Pseudoduganella albidiflava: one gene and its partner. The protein of the gene in region 1 binds, or shares a complex with, the protein of each later gene. Links are inferred from orthologs where the notes say so. Each region holds a gene or a part of one and is shown on either strand. Other genes may lie near its edges.

Region 1 (7,063 bases):
GCGATCCGGCTGGATCGTGCCGCCCAGCCCCATCATCGCCGTGCGCCGCGCACCCTGGCCGCTGGCCTGGAGATTCATCGCATCGGTGTAGCTGACCTGGTCGTCGTTGGGTTTGTCGCCCGGCGAATAGCCTTCCAGCGGGCCGTTGTTGAACACGACCGAGATCATCCGCTCGCTCTTGTGCGGCATCGGGTTGCCGGACATGACATGCAGGATCGTCAGCGTCGACACGCTGGCGGCCACGCCGATGGCCAGCGTGAGCACCATCAGCGCCGTCAGCGCCGGGTTGCGGCGCAGGTTGCGCAGGCCCAGTTTGAAGTAATAACCGAACATATGGGACGAGAACATGCCGTCTCCTTACGCCGCCAGCGTGGGCGACTTGCGCACCAGGTCCGATACCTGGCCATCGATGATATGCACGTTGCGCTGCGAGCGGGTGGCCAGCTCGGGGTCGTGGGTGACCATCAGGATCGTGGTGCCCTGGGCATTGATCTCCTCCAGCAGTTCCATCACGCCACGCGCCATCTGCGTGTCGAGGTTGCCGGTCGGTTCGTCCGCCAGCAGCAGCTTCGGGGTGCCGGCCAGCGCCCGGGCAATCGCCACGCGCTGTTGCTGGCCGCCCGACAGCTCGGCCGGGTAGTGCTTCATGCGCGACGCCAGGCCCACCTTGGCCAGCGCATCCTCGATGCGTTCCTTCCGTTCGGCCGCGTTGAAGCCGCGATAGCGCAGCGGCACGTCGACGTTGTCGAACAGCGACAGGTCGGGAATCAGGTTGAAGCCCTGGAAGATGAAGCCCAGCTTCTCGTTGCGCAGCTTCGAGCGGGCGTTGTCGTCCATGCCTTTCACGTTGATGCCATCGAGGATGTATTCGCCGGCGGTGAATTCCTCCAGCAGACCGGCGATGTTCAGGAAACTCGTCTTGCCCGAGCCGGACGGCCCGGTGACGGTGACGAACTCGCCCTGTTTCACATGAATCTCGAAGCCGCGCAGCGCGTGCGTTTCGATCATGTGGGTACGATAGACTTTGCTCAGGTTTTGCATGCGCAGCATGGTGGCCTCTTGTCGGAAGTGAGTGATGACTGCTTACTTGACTGCTTACTTGTTGATGGCGACGCGCTTGGCGTTCTCGAATGTTTCGGTGCCGGCGACGACGACCCTGTCGCCCTGTTTCAGGCCGGACAGGATTTCCACGGCGTTGATGCTGGTGGCGCCCATGCGGATCGGCGTGCGCACGGCCACGCCATCCTGCACGAGGTAGGCGTAGCGGCCGCCTTCGGATTCCACGAAGGGCCCGCGCGGCAGCAGCAGCACATTGGCTTTCTCGTCGATCAGCAGGCGTGCCTGCACGCGCTGGCTCTGGCGCAGGCCGTCAGGCTGCCGGCCTTCGAAGCGCACGCGCGCCAGCACCTGGTTCTTCACCACTTCCGGCGACAGGGCCGACAGCTTGCCGGGCGTGGTGGCGCCGTTCACCGTGATCTCGGCGCGCATGCCCAGGCCCAGGTCGTTGACATAGGTTTCCGGCACTTCGAGTTCGACTTCCAGCGCGGACAGGTCGACCAGCGTCATCAGCGGCGTGTTGGCCTGCACCACGCTGCGGTTGGCCACGCTCAAGGTCCCGATGAAGCCGTCCACGGGGGCGCGCACGGTCAGCTCGTCGACGCGGCGCCGGGCATTGGCCAGCACCAGCTTCTGCCGTTCCAGCTGCGCCGTTTTCGTGCGCAGCGCCAGGTCGACATCGTCCTTCTCCAGCGTGGATGCCTGGATGGCATGGCGTGCCCGGATCTCGGCGGCGCGCAGCGCATCCCTGGCTTTCTGGTAATCGATCTTGGCGACCACGCCTTCGTTGGCCACGCCGTCGTAGCGCTCCAGTGTGCGCTGCGCGGACAGGCGTTCGATCTCGGCCGTGTCGGCATCGCGCTGCGCCAGCAGCTTCTGCTTGCGTGCCAGGATCTGCTGCCGCGCCACTTCGGCGGCCAGTTCCTGGTAGCTCGACTGCTCTTTCTTCAGCTCGTCGGTCAGGTCGGGCGATTCCAGCACGGCCAGCACATCGCCCTGTTTCACGGTATCGCCGGCGCGCACCTTCAGCGTGACGGTGGAGGAGGGCGCCGTCGAGTACAGCGTGGGGCTGACGGCGGCCACGATGCGGCCGTTGACGGCGGCATCGCGGACCAGCGTGCCGCGCGTGACTTCGGCGACGCGCAGGCGCGCCGCGCTGACCGAATGCTCGCTGGCGGACCAGTTGCGCACTGCCAGGAAGGCGGCGGCGGCGAGCAGGGCCACGCCGCCGGCCAGCAGCGCGCGGCGCTGCCATTGCCGGCCGGGGGGCGTGGCGAGGACGGTGTCCTGGTGGGAGGTGTCGCGGATCATGGTGGGGCCTGCAAGGTCAATGTTGCCTTTTACATTGCAGAAACCGTGCCAGATGCTAAGTAATTGTTTTTACAGCGTTTCAGTGTGGCGTGTCCGCCGTCCGGTCTTGTCCGGTACTGTCCGGTAGCGTCCGGCGCAGCTGTCCAGTTGCTATCGCCGTTTTTTCGGTTTCTTGGCGATGACTTCGCGGCAATCGCCCTTCAGCGTGGCGTTGTCGTAGTCCGTCCAGCCATAGCTGTCCACCCAGCGGGTGTGGCGCTTGAAGGTAGGGGACAGGAAGCTCCATTCCAGGCGGTCGGCGGGGTAGCGGATGTCGGCCATGTCCAGCAGCGTGTGGAACATGTTTTCGGTGGCCAGTTTCGCCTTGCGGTGCCGGTGCAGCTGGCGCACCTTGTCCGGGTAGCGGTCGCCATATTGTTCCGAGTACCACATGAATGCCGGCACGCGGAATTCATATTGCGTGTTGTGGCCATGGAAGGCGATGCGGCAGGCGCCGTCGTACAGCGTCTGGCCATGGTCGGCCACGTACAGCAGGGCGGCCGGCTGCCTGGCCGATTTCAGGCGATCGAGCACCTGCGCCAGGAACCAGTCGGTGTACAGGATGGTGTTGTCGTAGCTGTTGTTCAGCCGCGGCTTGATGGCGATGTCGGTATAGACCGGCTTGTCGATGCCGAACAGCGATGGCTGCCAGCGGTCGAACGCCTGCGGGTGGCGCTGGCTGTAGTTCCAGTGGCTGCCCAGCGTGTGCAGCACGATCAGCTTTTTCGGCGTGCGGTCGGCCATCGCCACGCGCAGCGGTTCGAACAAGACCTCGTCGAGCGTGGACTTGTCCGAGAAGCCGCCCAGGTTGGTGAACTGCACCACGTCCGCCTCGCGGGCGAACACGGACACCGGCGTGTCGAACTTGCCGAACGAGATCTGGTTCGACAGCCACCAGGTACGGAAGCCCGCTTCCTTGTAGGCGGTGATGAAGGATTTTTCGCTGAAGCCATCTTTCAGGCTCTGCCGCGCCGGCTTGCGGGAAATGATCACGGGGACCGACAGCCGCGTGGCCGAGACCGCCGTGATCACGTCCGGCAGCGGTACCAGGTTGGCTTCCCGGGCCAGCAGCGGGTTGGTCTCGCGCCCGTAGCCGAACAGGCTCCAGCGGTCCTGGCGCGACGATTCGCCGATCACGAGCACGATCGTTTCCGGTACGTCGTCGGCCCCGGGCTGGTCGGCGCCGAACCTGAAATGGCGGCTGGTTTCGTTCAGCTGGGCGAGGTAGCGCCGCTCGCGGTAGAAATCGATGCCGCGCGCGGCCAGGCCGAACGGCCAGGAATCGATGAAGGACTTGAAGTGCACGGGCGGGCGGGCCCATTGCGGCAGCGGCGGCAACGGCCAGCCGGTGGCGTGGGCGCCGCGGCTGCCGTCGCCGGCCTGCGCCGGGGCGGAGGCCGAAGCGGAGGCGGAGGGGATTTTGCCGGCACCGAATTCCCACGCATAGGCCGCCAGCAGCGCGAAGCCGCCCAGCAGCGCGAGGGCCACCCAGCGCGACGCACCCTGCCAGTCCAGGCCGCGGGTCTGGCGCGCGGCGCGGAACGTCATCACCCACCAGGCGGCCACGCCGGCCATCACGGCCAGCATCGTCCATACGGTGCCGCCGAGGAATTCGAGTGCCTCGACGGGGCTGGTTTCTGCCAGGATGCCCAGGTGGTGCGTGGAGATGCCCTGGCCATAGAACGCCAGCAGGTAGATTTCCGTGGGCAGCGCCATGAACGCGGGGATCAGCAGCCAGTGAAAATAGGCCGGGCGCTTGAACACCGCCCAGACGGCGGTCCAGGCGGCGATCTCGATGCCGAGGATCTGCCAGCCATCGCGCACGGGATTGTCGAGCAGGATGCGGATCCACGGCACCAGCGACAGCGCCAGGTAACTGAGCAGGATGAACAGGTGGGCCGGGCGCGGCCAGCGCAAATTCTGGAGCAACGGTGGCATACGGCGATATCGGACGGGCAGGCCCCGGATGAGCAATGGCATGACGGATGAGCGCACAAGCGGCATGCGCACAGATGGGCGCGCAGGGGCCGGCGCGCCAGCCACGGCGCGCGACGGACGCGCACACGGGCATGGGGCGCTATTATCGGTGCTTTTCATGCCGCCGGGCAGCCGTTGCCGCGCTTAATTGCTTTGCAAATCAGTTGACTGGGCTTTGCGCTCCGTCTATACTCGCGAGTTCTCAATTTAGTCTGCACCTCGTATACGCTTTTTCAGCGCCACCTTCAGAAGGGGTGGCTGTTTGCGTCTTTCGCGAGCGCGGCTCTGGAGACTGGTTTTAGCCCCCGGGAGCACGACTCAGCTGTGATTCAGCTGTGATTCGGCTGCCCGGGTTGTCAATAGCAGTAATTTTGTTGGATTTAGAACGATGCCAACCATCAATCAATTGATTCGCAACCCACGTACCGCCCTGGTCGTGAAGAGCAAATCGCCGGCACTTGAAAACTGCCCGCAAAAGCGTGGCGTGTGCACCCGCGTGTACACCACCACTCCGAAGAAGCCTAACTCGGCACTGCGTAAAGTTGCCAAGGTGCGCCTGACCAACGGTTTCGAAGTCATTTCGTACATCGGCGGCGAAGGCCACAACCTGCAGGAACACAGTGTCGTGCTGCTGCGCGGCGGCCGTGTGAAAGACTTGCCGGGTGTGCGTTACCACATGGTTCGCGGCTCGCTGGATACCCAGGGCGTCAAGGACCGTAAGCAGGCTCGCTCGAAGTACGGTGCCAAGCGCGCCAAGGCAGCCAAGAAGTAATTTTCTGCACTAAGTCGTACTTAGTCGCATACACAATGAGTTGAGGCGGTCGCGAGACCGAGTAAGTGTGAGGCCATGATGGCCCACGCGAGTGCCGAACGAGGCACTCAACTGAAGACAGGAAGGAATAGACATGCCACGTCGTCGTGAAGTACCCAAGCGCGAAATTCTGCCGGATCCAAAGTTCGGCAACACCGAAGTCGCCAAATTCGTCAATGTTCTGATGCTGTCCGGCAAGAAGTCGGTCGCAGAAAACATCATCTACGGTGCATTCGACCATATCCAGCAAAAATCCGGCAAGGATCCGCTGGAAGTGTTCACCGCAGCGATCAACAACGCCAAGCCAATGGTTGAAGTGAAGTCCCGCCGTGTCGGCGGCGCGAACTACCAGGTGCCGGTTGAAGTGCGCCCAGTGCGCCGCCTGGCCCTGTCCATGCGTTGGCTGCGCGAAGCTGCGAACAAGCGCAGCGAAAAGTCGATGCCGCAACGCCTGGGTGGTGAGCTGCTGGAAGCTGCGGAAGGCCGCGGCGGCGCAATGAAGCGCCGTGACGAAGTGCACCGCATGGCAGAAGCGAACAAGGCGTTCTCGCACTTCCGCTTCTAAACACTCCGGCCGGCAAGACCGGCCTTTGTTCAAGCCGGGCGCATTTTTGATTCAAAAGTGTCGCTCGGTTTTGTCCATTCAAAGATTTAGGATCTCATTATGGCCCGCAAGACCCCCATCGAGCGCTACCGCAACATCGGTATTTCCGCTCACATCGACGCTGGTAAGACGACCACCACCGAGCGCGTGCTGTTCTACACCGGCGTGAACCACAAGATTGGTGAAGTGCACGACGGCGCCGCCACCATGGACTGGATGGAGCAGGAACAAGAGCGCGGCATCACGATCACGTCCGCGGCCACGACCTGCTTCTGGAAAGGCATGGCCAACAACTTCCAGCCGCACCACATCAACATCATCGATACCCCGGGCCACGTCGACTTCACGATCGAAGTGGAACGTTCGATGCGCGTGCTGGACGGTGCCTGCATGGTCTACTGCGCAGTGGGCGGTGTGCAGCCACAGTCGGAAACCGTGTGGCGCCAGGCTAACAAGTACAAAGTGCCGCGTCTGGCCTTCGTCAACAAGATGGACCGTACCGGTGCCAACTTCTTCAAGGTCTACGAGCAGATGCGCGCTCGCCTGAAGGCCAACCCGGTGCCGATCCAGATCCCTATCGGCGCTGAAGATTCGTTCGCCGGCGTGGTCGACCTGGTCAAGATGAAGGCGATCATCTGGGATGACGCATCCCAGGGCATGAAGTTCGACTACGAAGACATCCCGGCACACCTGCAGGCGCAAGCCGCCGAGTGGCGCGAGAAGATGGTCGAAGCGGCCGCCGAATCCAGCGAAGAGCTGATGAACAAGTACCTGGAAGAAGGCGACCTGTCGGAAGCCGAGATCAAGCAGGCGCTGCGCGCCCGTACGATCGCTTCGGAAATCGTGCCGATGATGTGCGGCACCGCGTTCAAGAACAAGGGCGTGCAGGCCATGCTGGACGCCGTCATCGAATACCTGCCTTCGCCAGTGGACATCCCACCGGTCGGCGGCACCGACGACGACGAGCAGCCTGTCACCCGTACCGCTTCGGACGACGAGAAGTTCTCCGCGCTGGCATTCAAGATCATGACCGACCCGTTCGTTGGCCAGCTGGCGTTCTTCCGCGTGTACTCGGGTTCCGTGAACTCGGGCGACACCGTGCTGAACTCGGTGAAGAACCGCAAGGAACGCCTGGGCCGCATCCTGCAGATGCACGCCAACCAGCGTGAAGAAATCAAGGAAGTGCGCGCTGGCGACATCGCCGCTGCCGTGGGCCTGAAAGACGTGACGACCGGCGAAACGCTGTGCGATCCGACCGCGGTGAT
Region 2 (7,036 bases), 3.4 Mb from region 1 along the record:
TCCAGGATCGAACGCAGGCCGCGGGCGCCGGTCTTGCGCGCCAGCGCCTTGCGGGCGATGGCATGCAGCGCGGCGGGGCGGATTTCCAGTTCCGCGCCTTCCATTTCCAGCAGCTTGCTGTACTGCTTGATCAACGCGTTCTTCGGCTCGACGAGGATCTGGATCAGCGCCTCTTCCGTCAGCTCGGCCAGCGTGGCCACCACCGGCAGGCGGCCCACCAGCTCGGGAATCAGGCCGAACTTGATCAGGTCTTCCGGTTCCGCCTCGAGCAGGATATCGCTGTTCGAGCGCTGTTCCTTGCTCTTCACGGTGGCCGAGAAGCCGATGCCGCTCTTCTCCGACCGGTTCGAGATGATCTTCGCCAGGCCGTCGAACGCGCCGCCGCAGATGAACATGATGTTCGTCGTGTCGATCTGCACGAAGTCCTGGTTAGGATGCTTGCGGCCACCCTGCGGCGGCACGGAAGCCATGGTGCCTTCGATCAGCTTCAGCAGGGCTTGCTGCACGCCTTCGCCCGACACGTCGCGGGTAATCGACGGATTGTCGGACTTGCGCGAAATCTTGTCGATCTCGTCGATGTAGACGATGCCCCGCTGGGCTTTCTCGACATCGTAGTTGCAGCTCTGCAGCAGCTTCTGGATGATGTTCTCGACGTCTTCGCCCACGTAGCCCGCTTCGGTCAGCGTGGTGGCGTCGGCGATCACGAACGGCACGTTCAGCATGCGGGCCAGCGTTTGCGCCAGCAGGGTCTTGCCGGAGCCGGTGGGGCCCACGAGCAGGATGTTGCTCTTCGCCAGTTCGACGTCGTCTTTCTTGCCCAGGTGCTTCAGGCGTTTGTAGTGGTTGTACACGGCCACCGACAGGATGCGCTTGGCCGTCTGCTGGCCGATCACATACTGGTTCAGCAGCTCGGCGATCTCGTGGGGCGTCGGCAAGTCCGACTTGGCGCCCGTAACGGATTCGATGCTGGACGTCTCGTCGCGGATGATGTCATTGCACAAATCAATGCACTCGTCGCAGATGAAGACGGAGGGCCCGGCGATCAGCTTCTTGACCTCGTGCTGGCTCTTGCCGCAGAAGGAGCAGTACAGAAGTTTTTCGCCGCTGGAAGATTTTTTGTCGGACATGGGACGTTTTCTTTAGTTACAAGAATAGGTGCTGCACGGGTTGCTGAACTGCCGCTGGAAGTGTTGCCGGATGTATCGGGGGTAATCCATTGAGCCTATTGCCAAGCGGTCATTGCGAAATACGTTACGAGATATGTCACCTAGTGTATTAACGTCACCGGGTGCATGAAAGACTACATTACCAGGTACATTACAGGTAACGCCACATAACACACTGCACATAACAAGCTGAACATACTCACTGCGCATACTCACTGCGCATCACGCACTGAGCATACTCACTACGCATCACACTAAGCAAACTCACCGCGCGTAACACTGCACGCATAACACTGTATGCATAACACTGTACTCAGCGCGCTGCGTGATGCTGCATGACACTAGCGCAAGGAACCACCAAACCCCATCAACTTGCTTGCTGCATACCTCGGCAGAACTTCACGCGACCTGCAGGCAGAGCGTGTGATCGGGCAAGAAGTCCTGCACACAACCACATGCTACCCGAAATAAAAATAAAACGCCCGGAACGGTGTGGCGTCCGGGCGTAATTTTCGCGTTTTCACTGCGATGCGCTGGCCACCGCTTGTGATGCATCAAGCGCGGGTCGTCAACACCTTATCGATCAGGCCATACTCGGCAGCCTCGTCACCGGACATGAAGCGGTCGCGGTCCGTATCCTTGGCGATCTGGTCGATGGTCTGGCCCGTGCGCTCGGCCAGGATGCTGTTCAGGCGATGGCGCAGGTACAGGATTTCCTTGGCCTGGATTTCGATATCCGATGCCTGGCCCTGCGAACCACCGGACGGCTGGTGGATCATGATGCGCGAGTTCGGCAGCGAGAAACGCTTGCCTTTCGCGCCGGCGGCCAGCAGGAACGCGCCCATCGAGGCGGCCATGCCCGTGCACAGCGTCGAGACGTCCGGCTTGATGAACTGCATCGTGTCGAAAATCGCCAGGCCGGCCGAAACCGAACCACCGGGCGAATTGATGTACAGCGAGATATCCTTGTCGGGATTTTCGCTTTCCAGGAACAGCAGCTGGGCCACGATCAGGTTGGCCATCTGGTCGTTGACCGGGCCGACCATGAAGATCACGCGCTCCTTCAGGAGGCGCGAGTAGATGTCATACGAGCGCTCGCCGCGGCCGCTCTGTTCGATGACCATCGGCACCAGGCCGAGCATTTCCGTGTCCAGTGCCGGATTGCGGTTCATTCCGATCATTCCTTTTCCTTGTGAAGCGCACCGGCCGGCTGCAGTATGCATTTTCACGCAACCGTCAGCCGGCCGGCGCCGGATGTTTGTACGACAGGGGGACTTAGCCCTGCGCTGCGCTTCCCATCAATTCGTCGAACGGCACTTCCTTCGCCGACGTCTTGGACAGGCCCAGGACATAAGTGACGACGTTTTCTTCCAATACAAGAGCTTCCACTTCGGCCAGGCGGCGGCGATCGCTGTAGTAGTACTTCAGCACTTCGCGCGGATCTTCGTAGCTCTGCGCGAAATCTTCGATCTGCGCCTTCACCTGCTCGGGCGTGGCTTGCAGTTCGTTGTCGCCGACCAGCTTCGACAGGATCAGGCCCAGGCGCACGCGGCGCTCGGCCTTGTCCTTGAACAGCTCCGGAGGGAATGGTACATCTTTTACGTTCATGCCGCGGGCAGCCATGTCCTGGCGGGTCATCTCGGCCAGGCGCTCGGTGTCCTGGTCGATCAGCGCCTGGGGTACGTCCAGCGTGGCGGTCTTCACCAGCGCATCCATCACGGCTTCCTTGTTGCGCGCCTTGACGCGGCCGTTCACTTCGCGTTCCAGGTTGACCTTGATGTCCTCGCGCATCTTGGCCAGGTCGCCATCGGCCACGCCCAGCGATTTCGCGAACTCGGCATCGACTTCCGGCAGGTGCGCCCATTCCAGCTTCTTCAGCGTGATGGTGAACTCGGCGGTCTTGCCGGCCACGTCCTTGCCGTGGTAATCCTCCGGGAAGGCCAGCGGGAAGGTCTTCGCCTCGCCCACTTTCAGGCCCACGGTGGCGGCTTCGAATTCCGGCAGCATGCGGCCTTCGCCCAGCACGAACACGTAGTCTTCGGCCTTGCCGCCGGCGAATTCCTCGCCGTCGATCTTGCCGACGAAGTCCACGGTCACGCGGTCGCCGTTGGCGGCAACGGCTTCGCCGCCGTCGCCATGCTCGCCTGCCTCACCCTTGGTGTGGAAGTGCACGCGCTGCTTGCGCAGGATGTCGATGGTCTTGTCGATCTCGACGTCGGTCACGGACGATTTCACGGTCTCGATCTCGACCTGGGACAGGTCGCCGATCTCCACTTCCGGATAGATCTCGAAGGTGGCGTCGAACGCCAGCTGGCCTTCCGGCGAACCTTCTTTCGGTTCGATCTTCGGGAAACCGGCAACGCGCAGGTTGTTCTCGTTGGCGGCGTCGTTGAACGCGCGGCCGACCTTGTCGTTCAGGACTTCGGTCTCGATCTGGTAGCCATACTGGGCCGCGACCATCTTCATCGGCACCTTGCCCGGACGGAAGCCGGGAGCGCGCGCGGACTTGGCCTGCACCTTCAGGCGCTTTTCCACTTCGGAGCGGACGTCCGACAGCGGGAAGGAAATCGTGAGTCGGCGTTCGAGTTTGCCCAAGTTTTCGACAGCAGTTGCCATGTAAAAATCGTCCAAAAAATTGTGAATACTGTTGGTGCGAGGAGGGGGACTCGAACCCCCACACCATTGCTGGCGTCAGGACCTAAACCTGGTGCGTCTACCAATTTCGCCATCCTCGCGCTATGGGAAACCTCGAAAAACGCCCCGCACGGATAACCGCTGTGCGGCGCTTTTCGGGATCTCCAGCTTTCCCATCGCTACGTCGTGTGCTACGTCGTATAACTACTTTGCATAAAAGCAAAGGGCGACCATTAAGTGAAAACGGGTCGCCCTACCCTGCAAATCACAGGGGCTTTCAACTTCAACACGGCATTTTACTGGTTTTTCCCAAAAATGGGGATGATTTTTGACCTTTAGCCAACTGATCAATTAATAAGCCGGCTGCCTCGTCAATACCCTCCCCGCCCATCCGTGATTCAACGCCGCCTATCGCCTCAGCGCACCGGCTTTTTCACGCGGAACCATGCCGCATACAGCGCCGGCAGGAACAGCAGCGTCAATGCCGTGGCCAGCACCAGGCCGCCCATGATCGCCACCGCCATCGGCCCCCAGAATACCGAGCGGGATAATGGAATCATCGCCAGCGCCGCGGCGGCGGCGGTCAGCAGGATCGGCCGGCAGCGCCGCACCGCCGATTCCACGATGGCGTCCCACGGCGCCGCGCCGGCCTTGATGTCCTGTTCGATCTGGTCGACCAGGATCACCGAGTTCCGGATGATCATGCCGAACAGCGCGATGATGCCCAGGTTGGCCACGAAGCCCAGCGGGCGGCCCAGCAACAGCAGCGCGAACGCGGCGCCAGCCACGCCCAGCGGCCCCGTCAGGAACACCAGCAGGGACCGGGAGAAACTGTGCAGCTGCAGCATCAGCAGCGTGAAGATGAGGAACAGCGCCAGCGGCAGGTTGGCCGCGATCGACTGCTCGGCCTCGCCGCTATCGGCGGCGGCGCCCTTCTCCTCGATCTTGTAGCCGGCCGGCAGGCGCGCGCGCAGGTCGGCCAGGGCCGGGTCGATCTGGCCCGACACCGTCGGCCCCTGGATACCTTCCACCACGTCAGCCTGCACGGTGATCGCCCATTCGCGGCCCAGCCGCCAGACCACGCCCGGCTCCCACACGAATTCCACGCGGGCCAGCTGCGAGATCGGCACCGAGCGGCCGCTGGCCGTCGGCACATTGGTATTGTTCAGTACTTCGATGGTCTGCCGCTCGGCCAGCGGCTGGCGCACCTGGATGTCGATCAGCCGGATGCCTTCGCGGAACTGCCCCACCACCGTGCCGGACAGGATCGTGTTCGCCACCCGCATCACGGTCTGCGTGGTGACGCCGAGCGCGCGCATGCGGTCCTGGTCCAGGTCCAGCCGCAGCACCTTCACCGATTCGTTCCAGTTGTCGTTGGTGCCCACCGCGTTCGGATTGGCGCGCACGATATCCTTCACCTGGTCGGCGATGGCGCGCACCTTGTCCACCTCGGTACCGGTAACGCGGAACTGCACCGGGTACGGCACTGGCGGCCCGTTCGGCAGCAGCTTCACGCGGCCGCGCACTTCCGGGAAGTCCTCATGGAACACCTGCGTGATCTTGCGGTGCAGTTCCGCGCGCGCCTGCAGGTCCTTCGGCAAGACCACGATCTGCGACACGTTCGACTGCGGGAAGATCTGGTCCAGCGGCAGGTAGAAGCGCGGGCTGCCGGTACCGACATAGCTGGTCACCGACACCACGCCCGGCTGCTTCCGGATGAACTCCTCGAATTTCTTCACCTGTGCCTCGTTGGCGGCGAACGCGGTGCCTTCCGGCGACCACATTTCCACCATCAGTTCGGGCCGCGACGAATCCGGGAAGAACTGCTTCTCGATGAAGTTGAAGCCGTAGATCCCCAGCGCGAAAATCACCAGGGTGGCCGCGATGGTGGTCTTGCGCCACTCCACGCACCAGGTCACCACGCGCCGGAAGCGCTGGAAGCCCGGCGAATCGAACACGTCGTGCCCATGCTCGCCCGGCGCGTGCGGCTGCACCTTCAGCAACAGGTAGCCGATGTACGGCGTGAACACCACGGCGATCACCCACGACATGATCAGCGCGATGGCATTCACCGAGAACAGCGAGAAGGTGTATTCGCCGGCCGTCGATTGCGCCAGCCCGATCGGCAGGAAACCGGCCACCGTGATCAGCGTGCCGGTCAGCATCGGCAGCGCGGTAGACGTATAGGCGTAGGTCGCCGCTTCCAGCCGCGACAGGCCCTCCTCCATCTTTCGCACCATCATCTCGACGGCGATGATGGCATCGTCCACCAGCAGGCCCAGCGCGATGATCAGCGCGCCCAGCGAGATCTTGTGCAGGTCGATACTCAGCATGCGCATGAACAGGAACGTCACGGCCAGCACCAGCGGAATGGTCAGCGCCACCACCAGGCCGGGCCGCACGTCCAGCCGCAGCTTCGGCTTGGTGTGCAGGCCAAGGGCCACGAAGCTGACCGCCAGCACGATCAGCACGGCCTCGATCAGCGTGTGGACGAATTCGCCCACGGACGCCGTCACGGCCTGCGGCTGGTCCGACACGCGCGCCAGCTCGATGCCCACCGGCAGCTTGCCCTTCAGGTCGCCCACGGTCTGTTCCAGCGCCTTGCCCATCTCGATGATGTTGCCGCCCTTTTCCATCGACACGCCCAGGCCGATCACTTCCTTGCCGTTGAAACGCATCTTGTCGCGTGGCGGATCCTGGTAGCCGCGCTTGATCGTGGCGAAGTCGCCGAGCCGGAACGTGGTGCCGTTGGCGCGCAGTTCCAGGCTTTCCAGGTCTTTTACAGTGGTAAGCGCGCCGGTCACGCGCACCTGCAGGTTGTCGGTCGGCGTCACCAGCGTGCCGGTCGCCTCGATGGTGTTCTGCGTGGCGATCTGGGAAACGATCTGCTCGAACGGAATGCCCAGCTGGGCGAACTTCTGGTGCGAGAACTCGATGTCGATCTTTTCATCCTGTACGCCGAACAGCTCGACCTTCGACACCTTCGACACGCGCAGCAGCTGCTGGCGCACGAAGTCGGCGTAATCCTTCATCTCGGCGTAGGTAAAACCGTCGCCGGACAGCGCGAAGATCGAACCGTACGTATCGCCAAATTCATCGTTGAAGGTGGGCCCGATCACGCCCTGCGGCAGCGTGCCGGCGATATCGCCGACCTTCTTGCGCACCTGGTACCAGGCGTTGCCGGTTTCCTTCGGCGGCGTCGATTCGCGCAGGCTCAGCATGATCAGCGTCTGCCC

Evidence for each region.
Region 2: the proteins of rpsG (region 1) and tig are in contact, whole or in part, in a crystal structure (PDB 3GTY), measured with the Thermotoga maritima proteins. The link is inferred for Pseudoduganella albidiflava from one-to-one orthologs. Residues at the interface, in WP_004081843.1 of Thermotoga maritima: Lys34, Lys52, Lys55, Glu59, Arg62, Gln63, Glu66, Asn67, Lys69, Val71, Arg95, Ala109, Lys110, Lys111, Gly112, Arg113, Pro114, Glu117, Glu121, Ile124, Ala125, Tyr127, Asn128, Asn129, Thr130, Gly131, Lys135, Asp139, Arg142, Met143; in WP_004081061.1 of Thermotoga maritima: Glu122, Val124, Val129, Leu130, Tyr133, Glu188, Gly259, Ile262, Tyr263, Glu266, Ser270, Glu273, Gln274, Glu277, Arg308, Gln311, Ile312, Ser315, Tyr316, Glu325, Arg329, Arg336, Leu363, Phe366, Trp367, Arg373, Leu377, Arg381, Leu384, Glu387.

What each region holds. Positions count from the first base shown.
Region 1 is NZ_CP036401.1:6,476,517-6,483,579, reverse strand. Bases 4,030-7,023 are described here. They hold rpsG (30S ribosomal protein S7), read left to right. Parts: upstream 4,030-5,288; coding sequence 5,289-5,759; downstream 5,760-7,023. Other genes in these bases: fusA (elongation factor G), read left to right, coding at 5,859-7,023; rpsL (30S ribosomal protein S12), read left to right, coding at 4,772-5,155; EYF70_RS26880 (phosphoethanolamine transferase), read right to left, coding at 4,030-4,344. Also shown: EYF70_RS26895 (ABC transporter permease), read right to left, coding at 1-348; EYF70_RS26890 (ABC transporter ATP-binding protein), read right to left, coding at 358-1,050; EYF70_RS26885 (efflux RND transporter periplasmic adaptor subunit), read right to left, coding at 1,096-2,367; more of EYF70_RS26880, read right to left, coding at 2,518-4,029; more of fusA, read left to right, coding at 7,024-7,063.
Region 2 is NZ_CP036401.1:3,033,560-3,040,595, reverse strand. What follows is about bases 1,613-4,579. They hold tig (trigger factor), read right to left. Parts: upstream 3,783-4,579; coding sequence 2,442-3,782; downstream 1,613-2,441. Other genes in these bases: EYF70_RS12580 (efflux RND transporter permease subunit), read right to left, coding at 4,217-4,579; clpP (ATP-dependent Clp endopeptidase proteolytic subunit ClpP), read right to left, coding at 1,721-2,338. Also shown: ATP-dependent Clp protease ATP-binding subunit ClpX, read right to left, coding at 1-1,127; more of EYF70_RS12580, read right to left, coding at 4,580-7,036. UniProt on the Bacillus subtilis protein: Involved in protein export. Acts as a chaperone by maintaining the newly synthesized protein in an open conformation. Functions as a peptidyl-prolyl cis-trans isomerase.